4 regions of the Shewanella sp. 10N.286.52.E4 genome follow, and region 2 is predicted to be linked to each of the others. Evidence: predicted binding sites of a transcription regulator. Region 2 holds the regulator's gene; each other region holds the start of a gene.
The links. Region 2 encodes sigma-54, which starts transcription at its own class of promoters, with help from an activator protein. Its sites were predicted from a motif close to GTTGGCACGNNNNTNGNNT; they were not measured.
Positions count from the first base shown of each region.

Region 1: the regulator sigma-54 is predicted to act here: its motif matches at 1,614-1,632, upstream of AB4153_RS06055 (TorF family putative porin).
Region 3: the regulator sigma-54 is predicted to act here: its motif matches at 2,071-2,089, upstream of flgB (flagellar basal body rod protein FlgB).
Region 4: the regulator sigma-54 is predicted to act here: its motif matches at 2,128-2,146, upstream of AB4153_RS16700 (flagellar assembly protein T N-terminal domain-containing protein).

Region 1 is NZ_JBFRJJ010000010.1:221,156-224,671, reverse strand. Features, by position in the region: gene AB4153_RS06065 (hypothetical protein) at 1-261, shown strand, start outside; gene AB4153_RS06060 (hypothetical protein) at 325-498, opposite strand; gene AB4153_RS06055 (TorF family putative porin) at 832-1,524, opposite strand; gene AB4153_RS06050 (HU family DNA-binding protein) at 1,828-2,100, opposite strand; gene AB4153_RS06045 (response regulator) at 2,309-3,106, opposite strand; gene AB4153_RS06040 (hypothetical protein) at 3,195-3,516, opposite strand, start outside.
Region 2 is NZ_JBFRJJ010000007.1:135,359-138,874, reverse strand. Features, by position in the region: gene rapZ (RNase adapter RapZ) at 1-618, opposite strand, end outside; gene ptsN (PTS IIA-like nitrogen regulatory protein PtsN) at 615-1,058, opposite strand; gene hpf (ribosome hibernation promoting factor) at 1,061-1,348, opposite strand; gene AB4153_RS04505 (RNA polymerase factor sigma-54) at 1,373-2,857, opposite strand; gene lptB (LPS export ABC transporter ATP-binding protein) at 3,039-3,516, opposite strand, start outside.
Region 3 is NZ_JBFRJJ010000028.1:121,385-124,900, forward strand. Features, by position in the region: gene flgE (flagellar hook protein FlgE) at 1-321, opposite strand, end outside; gene flgD (flagellar hook assembly protein FlgD) at 425-1,195, opposite strand; gene flgC (flagellar basal body rod protein FlgC) at 1,220-1,636, opposite strand; gene flgB (flagellar basal body rod protein FlgB) at 1,639-2,037, opposite strand; gene AB4153_RS16665 (protein-glutamate O-methyltransferase CheR) at 2,187-3,020, opposite strand; gene AB4153_RS16670 (chemotaxis protein CheV) at 3,219-3,516, opposite strand, start outside.
Region 4 is NZ_JBFRJJ010000028.1:127,654-131,169, reverse strand. Features, by position in the region: gene AB4153_RS16715 (6-hydroxymethylpterin diphosphokinase MptE-like protein) at 1-767, opposite strand, end outside; gene AB4153_RS16710 (FlgT C-terminal domain-containing protein) at 860-1,183, opposite strand; partial or broken gene AB4153_RS16705 (flagella assembly protein FlgT middle domain-containing protein) at 1,238-1,585, opposite strand; gene AB4153_RS16700 (flagellar assembly protein T N-terminal domain-containing protein) at 1,598-2,041, opposite strand; gene AB4153_RS16695 (FlgO family outer membrane protein) at 2,426-3,136, shown strand; gene AB4153_RS16690 (LPP20 family lipoprotein) at 3,133-3,516, shown strand, end outside.

The DNA.
Region 1 (3,516 bases), on a different contig from region 2:
GTGGATATTTATCAACCTAGTGAGCTGTATAATCATGATAATGAACCTCTTGGTGAAGTGATGACGACTTTTTGCGCTAATACTCAAGAGGCAATCGAATTTGGTGCTCCTAGTATCAATACACTGCACAAAGAATTAAAAGTACAAACAAGAGAAAGAGGCGGAAATGCGCTCATCATTACTGACTGTGGCAAAGTGATTTATCCGGCTTGCTCTATTTATCTAGAGTGCAGTGGTCTTGCATACTTTTTAAAGTCTTAATATTAGGTTGGAGCCGAAGCCTGAAAAGAATTAGCCTGATAACGCTGCAATAGTTTACTCAGGCTAGAATAATTCATCATCTAGATTTTTACGTAATTCTGCTTGTTCTAAATAATCATCTAAACGACGTTTCACTTGTCTTTTCCGTTCAATAATCTCAGCTGAACGCTTATTTCTAGGCGTGACCATTGCTTCAATTTCTGTGTCATTGGGAATGGTTTCTGTAATATTGGCCATCGTTCTACCCTCTATATCATTCTTGACTAACGGTTTAGCGTGAGTCGTAACACCAGTGCTAAATGTAAAGGTAAACCTGCCCTGATTGTTCACAGGTTAGTTTGTGCCGGTAACGTCAATGTTGAATGGAACTGAAAATAGGACGGAAGAATGTCTGCGCTTACACCTCATCAGTCATATATTTTGAATGTAGCAGGTATTTAAATTTTTGCTTAATTGTAGAATCGAAAATTTTATTATTGCCATTAAAAACGCCACTCTGAATGAGTGGCGCTTTTAGTGCTTAACATGCTGTAATCATACTTCCTCAATTGAGAAAGTAATGTTTAAGCCTTATAAACCGAAGCTATATGAGTAACCTAAAACAATTTTAGCGTCATCTTCATCTAAGTCAGTATCAGATGCAGTGAATGACACTGTACCGTAATCTGTATCTGCGCTCAGTGACACATTATATTCAGAGTAGCTATCAGTATCGAACCAGCTCATGATGACATCACCATCAGAGTAGCCGTAATGAACGCCCAGAGACAATTTTTCAGTCAATGGGAACGTTAAGTTAGCTTGTGCATACATCATGTCCGCAGAGTCTAATGGCTCAGCAGCGATATCATCACCACCATTGACAGTGTGAGAGTATGAAACATCTAACCATTTCCATGCTAGACCAACTGTTACTTCACCAAAATCAACACTTCCTGGTGAATCTGGGTAAGCGTAGTAAAGGTAGTTGATGTCATAGCTTAAGTCTTCAGTAATGTTACCACCGTAACCCGCATAGATATCTAGTTCGTAACTTGTGCCATCACCAAAATCGACATTTGAAGCCCAACCGCCAACATAAAAGCCAGAATCAGCAGCGTAATCAATGCCACCTTGCACAGCTGCGCCGTTATCAGTTTGGCTTACACCGCGCCAAAGGTAATTTGATGTCGCTCCGATGTTACCTGTGACTTCTGCTAAAGCAGAACCACTGAGTAATAAACCTGTTGATAGCGCAATAGCTTTATATATCGATGTTTTCATTTTCATTCCCTCAAGTTTTTCTTATCACTGAACTTGTTGCTTAGTAATCGGGCAGCAATGTTCAATGTTGATTTTATCTGTATGAGGTATTGCTAATGGTGTGCCATGTTTGAAATTGCTACATTTTCAGATATTTAGCTGTTTCTGCACCGACTTGTAGCAAAAATGTTGCATGGATATGAAGCAGGGTTGCACTTTTAGTGTGCAAGATTTGTGCGCTATTCCTGTACTTTAAACCTAGTTCTGTAGAAAAAGGCATAAAAAAACCTCCCATGGGGAGGTTTTATAATTCAAGCTGTTAATTTAATTAACGCTATCTTTCAGTGTTTTACCAGCTTTGAATTTTGGTACAGTCGCTTCAGCAATTTGGATTTCTTTGCCGGTTTGTGGGTTACGGCCAGTACGTGCTGCACGAACTGAGGTTTCAAAAGAACCAAAACCTACGATAGAAATCTTGTCACCACTTTTCATGGCTTCAGTAACAGCTTCTTCAAAAGACTTTAGTGCGCGACCAGCTTCAGCTTTAGTCAGCTCAGCATTTTCTGCAATTTTTGCAATTAATTCACTTTTGTTCATGTTGTATTCTCTGCTTTCCATAGATGTGTTTATTTAAAACTAGATTAACATGCCATAAGCCATGGGGGTTTAAAAGCCTTTTATCTGATTAATGTGTAGCGATATGGCATTTTGGCGACATTTAAGGCGTAAAATAGCCAATTGGGCTATTTCATCAGTGAAAATGACTAGTGACGAAGAGCCAAAAGTCATTTACTTTTTGAGCAGGCTATTCTTCTAATAGTTGGTAAAGCAGTTGTTTGACGAGTTTAGGTTCGAAAGGTTTGTCACATAAGGCGTTAACACCGGCACTGGAAACGTTACTTAAATGAGTGTCGTTTGCTTCGGAGGAGACCATTAAAATCGGAATATGTGATTGCTGGCTTTGATTACGAATGTATTGAGTTAATGCTAATCCATCAACACTAGGCATATTGTAATCAGTGATGACCAAATCAAACATTTGTTGTTGCATAAGCTCAATGGCTTTAGCTCCATCTTCGGCTTCACTGATAATTCTTATCCCTAAATTACCTATAGTGCGTTTAATGACGTTACGTGCCATTCGGCTATCATCGACAACTAAAGTTCGGATATCTTGGACATCGAAATGACTCAAATCTAATTCATCATTACTAATGAGGTCGATGGTTGAATTTAGCGCTGTAGCCAAATGGTCTGCATCAAAGGGTTTAGGTAAAATTGCCACGACACCAGATTGTCTGAATATTTCTAATTGCTCACGACGACATTCGCTAGAAACCAGCATGAATTGAATATCTTGATAGGCTGATTTTTGTTTAATAAAACTTAAGAGTTCTGTGGCCTCACCATCTTCAAAATGTAATGCACTAACAATTAAATCAGGTGTATGGCGGGCAATGATGTCTTTAGCTTCAGTAAGATTAGATGCTGTTTGAATGCTATCAACACCTTCTTGGTGTAATTTAGCAATGATGATTTTTCGTTGAACCTCTGAAGGCTCCAACAGCAAAATCGACAGTTCACTGGGTGATAAATGGCTCATGCTACTTCTTCTTTTTTTTGTAATTGAGTCTTATGCTGTGCATTTTAACCTAAGGTTAGCTTTGAATATACTTATAACACCCGAATGGTTAACAAGTTCGCTGCAAGTACTCTTTGGTTTTTTGACTGAATGCGACCCAATATTGAAAGCTGAGAATGAGCAGTACGGTTAAAGCGATTGCTGGAATGGGAAGCTCAGTACCTTGAAACTCTACTTTTACATCTTCAGGGGCGATTTGATAGGCAATGATGGCGGTCGTGGTCAGTGCTAACGCGGCTAATGTTTGAATACCTAAGTAAATTTTAAATACCATGCTAGCCCAATGGGTTCGCTTTATAAGGCCGAAAAGTACCGGGATCACGCCAATAGTAAACAAGTCTATCCCTTGGATGGAGTATGAACGCAATAAT
Region 2 (3,516 bases):
CTGCACGGGTAAATCGAGACCTGTTAGAGGTCGTAACTCAGTTTCCCAATGAGGATTTGGTAAAAAGCGTACATCAAACATAAAGTCAGCTTCAGTAGGCATACCATGTTTGAAACCAAAAGATTCAAAGTGGATCACTAATTCTTTATCAATGCTACCCATTAAGATTTGTCTGACTTGATCGCTTAAGTCATAAATCGTTAGCTGTGAAGTATCAATGTAGTGATCGACCATTTTAGCGATAGGCTCGAGTAAACGGCCTTCTAATTGAATCGCTTCTTGCAGTGAAATTTGGTTTTTTGACAGAGGGTGTAAACGGCGGGTTTCACTGTAGCGCTTTAACAGCACTTGATCATTAGAATTTAAAAATAGACTAATGATGGTCGTATCGTCAGAAAGTAAGGCTATCTGCTCTTCTAGCACTTTGCCTTGCTCTTCAATATTACGAACGTCGACGCTAATCGCGACAAGGTCGTTATTGCCTTTGAGCTGTTCAAGTAAACTACCAATAAGTGGTAAAGGTAGGTTATCAACACAGTAATAACCTAAATCTTCTAATACCCTTAGTGCTACTGATTTACCTGAGCCTGATCGTCCTGATACGATGACAAGTTTCATGCAGTTATAACCTGATAAAGTTCTGTAGCGTCATGACTCTTTCGAAGTCGCTTAAGGATTAATTTATCGCTCAGTTTTTCAGCCATACTCGACAGCGTACTTAAATGCTGTTGGCATTGATCAGAAGGAACTAACAGCGCAAATAATATATCCACGGGTTTCTTGTCGATAGCATCAAACTCAATGCCTTCTTCACACTTGATCAAAATTGCTATCGGTTCTTCGATATCAGTTAATCGACCATGAGGAATCGCAATGCCATTTCCTATACCTGTACTACCCATTTTTTCACGGGCTATTAAACTTTCAAAAATAGCCTGTGAAGATAGGGTTGGGTACTGGGCAGCCATTAAATCGCTGATAAGTTCCAGTACTTTTTTCTTACTGCCCGGCGTGGCGCAGGTAGTGCACGCCGGCTGCAGAATGGTGCGAAGTTCCATCGTTAGTGTTTAATTAACTTCTCTTTGTGTTTAATTACCTGACGATCTAATTTGTCGATCAGGGCGTCAATTGCAACATACATATCAGCGTTCTGTGATACCGCAAAAACTTCACCTCCTTTGAGGTGTAATTTTGCCTCTGCAATTTGTTGCAGCTTTTGAACATTGAGCACAACGTGAACATTATTGATCTGTTCGAAGTGTCGTTCAAGCTTTGAAAACTTAGTTTGTACATACTCACGTAAAGATTGAGTAATTTCCACATGGTGCCCAGTCAGGTTAATTTGCATATATCATCCTCCAATAACAAAGGCTTATAGGCTTTTGCGTTGGTTTGAGGGAGGGATGAGCATTGCTTCACGATATTTGGCGATCGTACGCCGAGCAACATTGATCCCTTGTTCTGCCAATAGCGTCGCCATTTTACTATCGCTAAGTGGCTTTTGCTGGTTTTCTGCCGCAACAAGCTTTTTAATAAATGCGCGAATTGCAGTAGAAGAACACTCTCCGCCATCATCAGTACTCACATGGCTTGAAAAGAAATATTTTAGTTCAAAAAGTCCCCTAGGGGTGTGCATATACTTTTGTGTCGTGACACGCGAAATGGTTGATTCATGCATTTCAACGGCTTCAGCAATGTCATTAAGTACCATTGGCTTCATTGCTTCTTCGCCAAACTCAAAAAAGCCTTGTTGAAATTGCACAATACAATTAGCCACTTTTAATAAGGTTTCATTGCGGCTTTCAATACTTTTGATAAACCATTTTGCTTCTTGCAAATGACCACGGATAAATTGGCTGTCTGATTGGTTTGCTGAGCCTTTTGCCATTGCTGCATATTGCTGATTCACACCAATTTTTGGCATGTTATCTGGATTTAACTCAACGACCCAACGGCCACTCTTTTTAAACACTGTCACATCTGGAATGACATATTCATCTTTAATAGGAGTGATCTGTAACCCTGGACGTGGGTTAAGCGTTTGAATAAATTGAATCGCTTCGCGTAAATCATCTTCTTTAAGCTTGGTTTTACGCATTAATAATCTAAAGTCGCGGCCTGCAATTAAGTCTAGGTGTTCTGCAATCAGTAGCTTAACGTTATCGATACAAGGTATTTCACTAGGGTATTGGCCCAGCTGAATCATCAAGCATTCGCTTAAATCTCTTGCTGCAACGCCTACAGGATCAAAATGCTGTACTCGTTTGAGTACAGCTTCAACTTCATCGAGTTCAATATCTTCTAGGCCTAAAGCTTGCAATATGTCTTCAGTTGTTTGGGTTAAGTAACCACGTTCATCAACGGCATCGATAATCGCCGTAGCAATTACCAGATCGTTTTCAGAAAAAGGGGTGAGATTTTTTTGCCACTCTAAATGCTCATATAAGCCTTCTGTGGTTTCACCCTGAAAAGGCATATCGTCATCACGAGCCACTGCGCCAGAACCTGAACTTGGTGATGCTGTGTAAACTTCATCCCATGTGGTATCCATTGGTAATTCGTCTGGCATGGATTCTTTGGTTAACGATTCAGTGGTGTCTACGGTTGAGGTGTCTTTTTCAACAGTCACTTGGCTGTTATCACTAAAATCAGTATCGGTTTGCTGGGCGTTTTCTTTTACAGGTTCTTTTGCTTTAGCAAACTCATCTTCGAGCTCAAGGAGTGGATTTGAGTCAAGTGCTTGTTGAATTTCTTGCTGTAGCTCCAATGAGGAAAGTTGCAATAAGCGAATGGCTTGTTGCAACTGTGGGGTCATAGTCAGGTGTTGACCCATTTTGAGTTGGAGTGAGGCTTTCATTTACCGCTTATCCCTAATTGAGTTTCATCATCGCGACTAACAATTGTGTGGGTCTAGCACCTTTTTAAACTGCTTCTAGGCTTAAGCTGAACCTTGGCTTAAGTTCAGTCTAGAACATTGCACTAAAAAGTGGGACTGATACTGGTCGCGACATGCCATATTGTGCACTAAAGAATGCTAACTATAGCTTGAATTGCTCACCTAAGTATACTGACCTGACTTGCTGATTGTCTAAGATTTCAGCAGGCGTGCCTTCTGCAATTAAATCACCGTGGCTAACAATATACGCGCGCTCACATACATCAAGCGTTTCACGAACATTATGGTCGGTAATGAGTACTCCAAGTCCACGATTTTTTAGTTGTTGAATAATTTTCTTGATATCTATCACAGAGATAGGGTCGACACCAGCAAAGGGCTCATCTAGCAGAATGAACTTAGGGTTTGCCGCTAATGCGCGTGCGATTTCAACACGTCGACGTTCACCACCCGATAATGCCATACCTTGGCTATCGCGAATGTGAGTAATATTAAACTCTTCTAATAAGTGCTCTAACTCTTCGATGCGCTGCTCAGTCGTTAAACTTTTGCGGGTTTGCAACACCGCCATAATATTATCGTGTACGGTTAACTTGCGAAAAATGCTGGCTTCTTGCGGT
Region 3 (3,516 bases), on a different contig from region 2:
ACCAGCACGTGTAAATGAGTGATCTTGCGTACCCACTTCAGATGCCGTAACAAAGAAACCACCGCCACTGATAGCCATATCAAGTGAGTTACTGGTGAATTGTAAGCTACCTTGTTGAAACTGTTGTGCCACTTGAGTCGTGGTTGCACCACCACCCACTGCAGTTTTACTGTTTGAAAAAATAGAATTAGCATAAACATCAGCAAATTCAGCACGAGACTCTTTAAAACCAATTGTATTAACGTTGGCAATGTTATTTGCTGTGGTATTGAGATCTTTTTGAGCAGCTGAAATACCACTCAAAGCAATGTTAAACGACATAATTCACCCCTTCTCTTACTAATTCTATTTATTGTTAATAGTCAGTATTCTGACCATTATTGAAATTTGGTTTTAAGCTTTCCACGGTCTAACTTTTAGTAAATTAACTTTCCGCAACAGCAAGTACATCTGACAATTGAATGCCGCCAATACCACGAAGGTTTAATATCGCCCCGGTTGTGACATCACCCAATGAAACGCTGGAAACATGTGCGTAAGTCGATACCGCTAAGTCTTCTGATGTGCCATCAATTTTACCGTTAGCTTTAATGGCATAATTTCCTTCAGCAACAGGCTCACCGTTTTTATCTAGGCCATCCCATGTCACATCGATGTTACCGCCTGCAGAACCATCAACTTCGAATGTTCTGATAACTTGGCCGGATTCATCCTCGATATTCACAGTAATGCTGTCAATCGGTGTCGGCGTACTGATCACCCCTTTCACTTCAGGGCTTTCACTAGAGATATGCCCTGTATCTGATGGAATAAGTACTTTTTGACCAACAAGTCCTGATGCTTGTAACGCTTGGCTGGAGCTAGTTAAGTTATTTAGATTTAGGATTTCTTCATTCAATTTTGAGATACCATCAACCGTTGAGAAAGATGCCATTTGAGAAATCATCTGGTCATTTTCTACAGGTTTAAATGGATCTTGCATTGACAGCTGTTGGCTTAATAAAGCGAAGAAATCCGCTTGAGTCAGCTCCTGGCTATTAGGCTCAGGTGTTTCAGCGACTTCAGCATGCTGAACACTGTCTAGAAAAGCATTACCTGTCGTAGCCGTTTGTGTTGTATTTGAAGCAACACTACTTGTACTGCTCGACTGTGTCTGCGGCAATGTTTGACTGCTGTAAGGATTTACGAGGCTCATCTGTTACCTCCATCAAATTTCATATTACTTACCCATACGAAGCGTTTGCTGCAGCATAGATTTAGCTGCATCAGCCACTTGGACATTCATTTGATATGACCGAGATGCAGAAATCATGTCTGCCATTTCTTCCATCATATTCACATTTGGTTTATAGATAAACCCATCACCATCAGCCATTGGATGATCAGGAGAGAACTCCTTTAATAATGGTTTATCACTTTCAACAATGCCTTTAACACTGACACTGTGAGAACTATTTTGTTGACTCGTCGCTTTAGCCATTTCAGCTTCAAAAATCGGATGGCGCGACTTATAAGTTTGATCAACACTACTAGAGACTGAATCGGCGTTGGCAATGTTACTGGCAGTCGTATTCAGTCGCACTGATTGTGCTGACATACCTGAACCTGACACATTAAAAATATTAAATAGACTCATGATTAATCTCCTCTAATCGCTTTACGCATGCCAGAAAACTTACTTTCAAGGAAACCCAATGACATTTGATATTCTAAAGAGTTTTGCATAAAAGCAGCTTGTTCTTGCTGGGAGTCAACGGTATTGCCATCGCCTGTATCTGGCTGATTGGGTACGCGGAACTGAACATGTTCTTGGCTAAGCGCCTTTAAATCAAAATGCTTGTCAGTTGTTTGACTCATTTGTAAACCTTGCTGATGAGAACGAGCACTATTCATGGCAGACGCAAAGTCTACATCACGTGCTTTATAGCCAGGCGTATTTGAATTGGCGATGTTACTTGATAGCACTTCAGCCCTTTGAGCACGAATGCCCAATGAGTATTGATGTATCCCCAAACCATTTTCAAAATTAATCGCCATAAAATTGCCTCCATCAGCTAACTGAGAGGAATAAAGCAAAGGTTATGCCAAAACATTTAGGAAGTAGATGCGAAATAGATAAAAAAAATAACGCCAGCAGAAGCTGGCATAGAAAATGATAAAAAACCTTTATTTACAATGTATTATAATTAGGTTTTCTTTTGATAATAAATACCAGGGTTACATCGAACCATACTGAATTCGTCAGTCAAACCTGAGATAGATTCTGACGCACCTAAAAATAGTATGCCGTTAGGATTCAAAGCGGCAGCAAATTGCCGCAGTATTTTAGCTTTTGCCTCAGGGGCAAAATAAATCAGTACATTACGACAAAAAATAATGTCGTATTTACCTAAAAGGCTATAACTTTCAAGTAAGTTATGCGCTCTAAAGTTCACTAATCGCTTAACGTTATCTTTAACTTTCATATTACCAGACGGTAATTGATCAAAGAATTGGCGTTTGCGTTCAGGAGATAACCCACGCGCTAACGCTAAACTGTCATATTCTGCATTCTTACACCGCTCTAACATCGAAGGTGATAAGTCAGTTGCTTGAATAGTCGCGTTTCCGGGTAACGCACCAGGCTTACGTTGCTGATACTCAAGAATGGTCATCGCTAAGGAGTAAGGTTCTTGCCCAGACGAGCATGCAGCTGACCATATTTTCAATGGACGCCCTAAACGGCTATATTCAGGTAATAATGAATTATGAAGTAATTCAAAGGGGTATTTATCCCTAAACCACAAGGTTTCATTTGTGGTCATGGCATCAATAACTTCTGCCCGTAAATGTCTTTCTGTTGGCTTCATTGAGCGTTTAACGACTTCAGATAATGAGGGTAAATCATGTTTACCCATCAATGGAGCTAAACGACTTCTTACCAAGTACTGCTTGTTGTCACCTAATACAATGCCGCTGTGCTGCTCTAAAAAAAGCTTAAACTGATTATATTCTGCTTCAGCGAGTGATTTATTCGTCACATTTACACCCTATTATAAAGAAACTACCTACAAGTAATTTCAGTGTGAACCGGTCACTTGATTGACTCATCTAACGCTATCAATGTTGACTTGCTAACTCAAACATTCATTTTAATGAACTTAACGAGATGCTGCAGTTTCATAGATAACATTCATCTGTCTATTAAGTTAATCATAGACAGAGAATGATAATAATGCTTATAAAATTAAGTGTTTATTTACAGCAGAAGCCAGCTCATCCGGATTAAATTTTGCGATAAAATCATTTGCACCGACTTTCTCAACCATTGCTTGGTTAAAGACACCACTTAACGAAGTATGTAATACAACTTTAATGTCTTTTAGTTTTGGATCATCTCGAATTTCAGCAGTTAGGGTATAACCGTCCATCTCAGGCATTTCAATATCAGAGATGATTAATGGAATTTCGTCAGCGACATTGTCCATTTCTGTTGCTATAGCTTTGAGTTTTTCGAGTGCATCTTTACCATCAATT
Region 4 (3,516 bases), on a different contig from region 2:
ACTTCAAAGCTCGTATCTTGGGGATCAACTGAAACAATAATATGTGCGGGAATACCAGCTTGGGAGAGTTTTGCTGCAAATCTTGAAACGGTAAAGATAAAGAGTTGTTGATAGTTTTCTTTTATCCACTCTAGGTGTAGATCCAGTGACGGGCCACCACCAATGACAATGGCGGTTTTACCAAGAAACTTATTTTTTAATAATGATGCAGGTAACTGGTTTTCAACCACGTTAAACATCTGCTGTTCAAAAAAAGACTTTTGGTTAAAGTTGGTTTTATGTGAAATAGAGTGTTGATTTATGGTTCGATAAGCTTGGCTGTATAGCGTTGAATACTCCTCTATCACGCCTGATGAAGCCGCTAGTGAAAGAGTCACAGCAATCTGGTCTTTAATAAAGTATAAGTCGTCTTCTGCAGATTCAATGTGGTGTGTTAACTCATCAAAACTGATGACTTTTAGGTAATCCTGTTGCTCTGTAGGTATCTCAATGTTGAGCATGTTCATCACTTCTGGTAGTTCAACAAAAATGTATTTACTGCCATCAGTTTTTGGCGCTTCCAGAATGTAATTTACCAATAATCCAGAATCTAAGCCCAGAACAATATGTAGGGTGTCTTTAGCAAAAATATCTTGTTTAAATTTTTGTTTAAACGCAGTTGTCGAATCCACTTTCTCAAAGGTATTACGATTAACACTCGGTAAGTAATATTCGCCAAATTGACTAATTGAAAATTGATTATTAAATACTGAGCTAGATCTTTCCATTGTTTGTAAGCCTTTTCTTTTAGTAGCAAATCGCAAATTATCTTTTAATAATTTGACCTATATATCAGGGTTTTACTTCAGTAAAGTTTGTATTAAATTTTAATCACAATATCTTGTACTTGAATATTGCCTGTACTTCCAATCCCTTCTAGCACCGCAGTTGCGCTTTCTTCTGATACTTGCTCAATGGTAACTGTGGCGCGATTTTTCGTTGCGACTGCACGCATTAAGTTGACTCTGTCTGGGATATTTTGCTGCAAGACAATTTGAAAGTTATCACCCATTTTAACGTTATTTTTTCGGCCTAGATTGATGATAATTCTGTTTCCTTGCTTAGCGACGATTTGTCCTAATAATGGACGACAGTTTAGGAGGTTATCAATATCTTGCGTGCTTTGTTGAAATAATTGGTTCATTGATTGTCCGTAAGTCGAACTCCAAAAGCGCTTTGTTGTTGGAGAGACGGTTTCATCTTTATCAAATGCCCATTCTGCTGTAGCGGCGTAGTCTTTACTCCATACTTTTTCACCGCTAATGCCATGAAATAATGTAAAGCGTAAATTAATTTGTCGTTGAGGGTAATCACTCCACAGGCCGAACATTGAGCTCTGATTTGGCTCTGTGGAAATATCTAAAATCTCAGGCTGTAAAATATATTGGCTATCAGTAATTTCGCCTAACCAACTTGGGATCCTGTTGCCTCTAAAGTTTATCAATTGATTTTTATGGTCTAGTTTTTCTTCGGCGTGCATATGCGCAAAACTAAACTCTGACATGCTATTAATCACTGTGCCATATTGTTGTGACAGGGCTTGTTCAAAATTGGCTAATTAACCATAGCGCAATTGGGAGCGATCTCGCATGGTAGCTTGTGGAATCATCAGTGCCGCTTTAAGTTGCTGGCTGTGACATTGCTGAACGACCTTCTGTGATTCGAGGTTTAGCCTTAATGAGACAGTAATATCAGTTGAGGTGATTATTTCTGATACCACTTCAATATTTTTAGCCTCACCCATGCGTTGTACTTGAAATGCATTTTGAGTCAAGTTGCCTTGATTAATGGTTTGACGACTATTGAAGTTCACTCCAGCTTTTAAGCTGGCATAGTTTAATGCTTGATTTATTGCAGCTTCACGGGCTTTATCAATATTGCCATCGACTATGCTCGCTTGACCTGATACTTCGATTCTTTGTGCAAAAGCGACGTGACTGATACTAGCCAATTGCAGTACAAGCACTGAAAAAAATAATAATTTAATGTTTAAATTCGGCATGTTCAGTTTCACTTTTTACAAAATAATGAAGATATCAGTGCCAACTTAATGACTTTTAGACACCATTTTTATGAGTCTTTATAGCAAAGCAATAATTGTGCCCTTTGTGTATCTGTGGCTTTGATAAGTGTGAACATTTAGAAAAGGCTCATCATGGCTAATTAATAGCGGTTAAATGATAAAGTTTTTAACTTAAGTGCCGATAGGGTTTCAGAGAGTGTGGCTATTAACATTGTTATGAGTGTGATGACGAATATGGTTATTAATAAAGTTAGGCCACTTGATACCCATTGAATGAGTAAGGTTTGTTCACTGGGTTTAAAACCATACTTCTCTAGATAACGCCAATGACAGTGCATGAATTGAGTTAAGGATATAAAGGCTATGCGTCAATTTATTTTATTACCCATCGCTTTATTAATGGCAGCTTGCGCAAGTGAGACGTCAAAGAGTGGCGATGAGTTAACCTATACTGGGCAGCCTACTGACACTAACTCATGGTTTATGTCCGAACCAGAAGCTCAGACGCCAAAAGCATTAAGCTACAATATAGAGAAGGTCGGTTTAGCCCCAAAGTCTCAAGTGAACACACTTGCAGAAAAAATCGTCAATGAACTGGTATTACAAAATGATAGCCTGCGTTCAGATCAACCTTTATTGGTGACGACACCTGTAAAAATAGATGCTTTTAGTCAAACTGACGCTCTAGGTTTGCAGCTACAACAAGGTTTTGTTGCAGCATTTCATGCTCATGAATTTAATTTAGTTGATATGAATGTGGCTAATGCCATAAGAGCAACAGAACAAGGTGAGTTTATTCTCAGTCGTGATTGGAAGCTATTGCCGTCTGATTTACCCGTGTCCCATGTTGTTGTGTCGACAATGGCTACAACAACACAAGGAGTCGTGTTGAATGCCAGGATTGTTAATGTAACCAATAATCGAGTGGTGTCTGCTGTACAAACTTTTGTTCATACAGACAGTTTACCGGGTTACTTATCACCCTCTAATAAAGTTACCTCAGAAAATGGTTTGCTCTATCGTAATGAGCAATCTGGGGATGGAAAAGTGGCTGTGCTAGGAGAGAAATTATGAAAAAGCTTTTAATGGCAATGATGTCTGTCGCAGCATTATCGTTAGTCGGTTGCTCAAGTAATGATAAATATGTTCAGTGGGAAACAGAGGCGCCTGAGCAGTTTCCAAAATTAACCGCGATAGGTTATGCCCCTCTCGCGACCCAGCCAGCAAAAGAGCAATCTCATAAAGTGTTAATGGCGATGCAAGCGTCAAAAATTGCGGCGTATCGTGAGTTAGCAGAGCAGGTATATGGTCAACAAGTGGATGCTCATAGCCAAATGAGCGAGTGGTTATTAAATAGTGAAACCGTGTCGACTCAGGTTTCTGGCATGATTAAGGGGGCTAAGGTGATTAAAAGCTATCCCGCTGGTGATATGTATGTTACTGAATTAGAATTA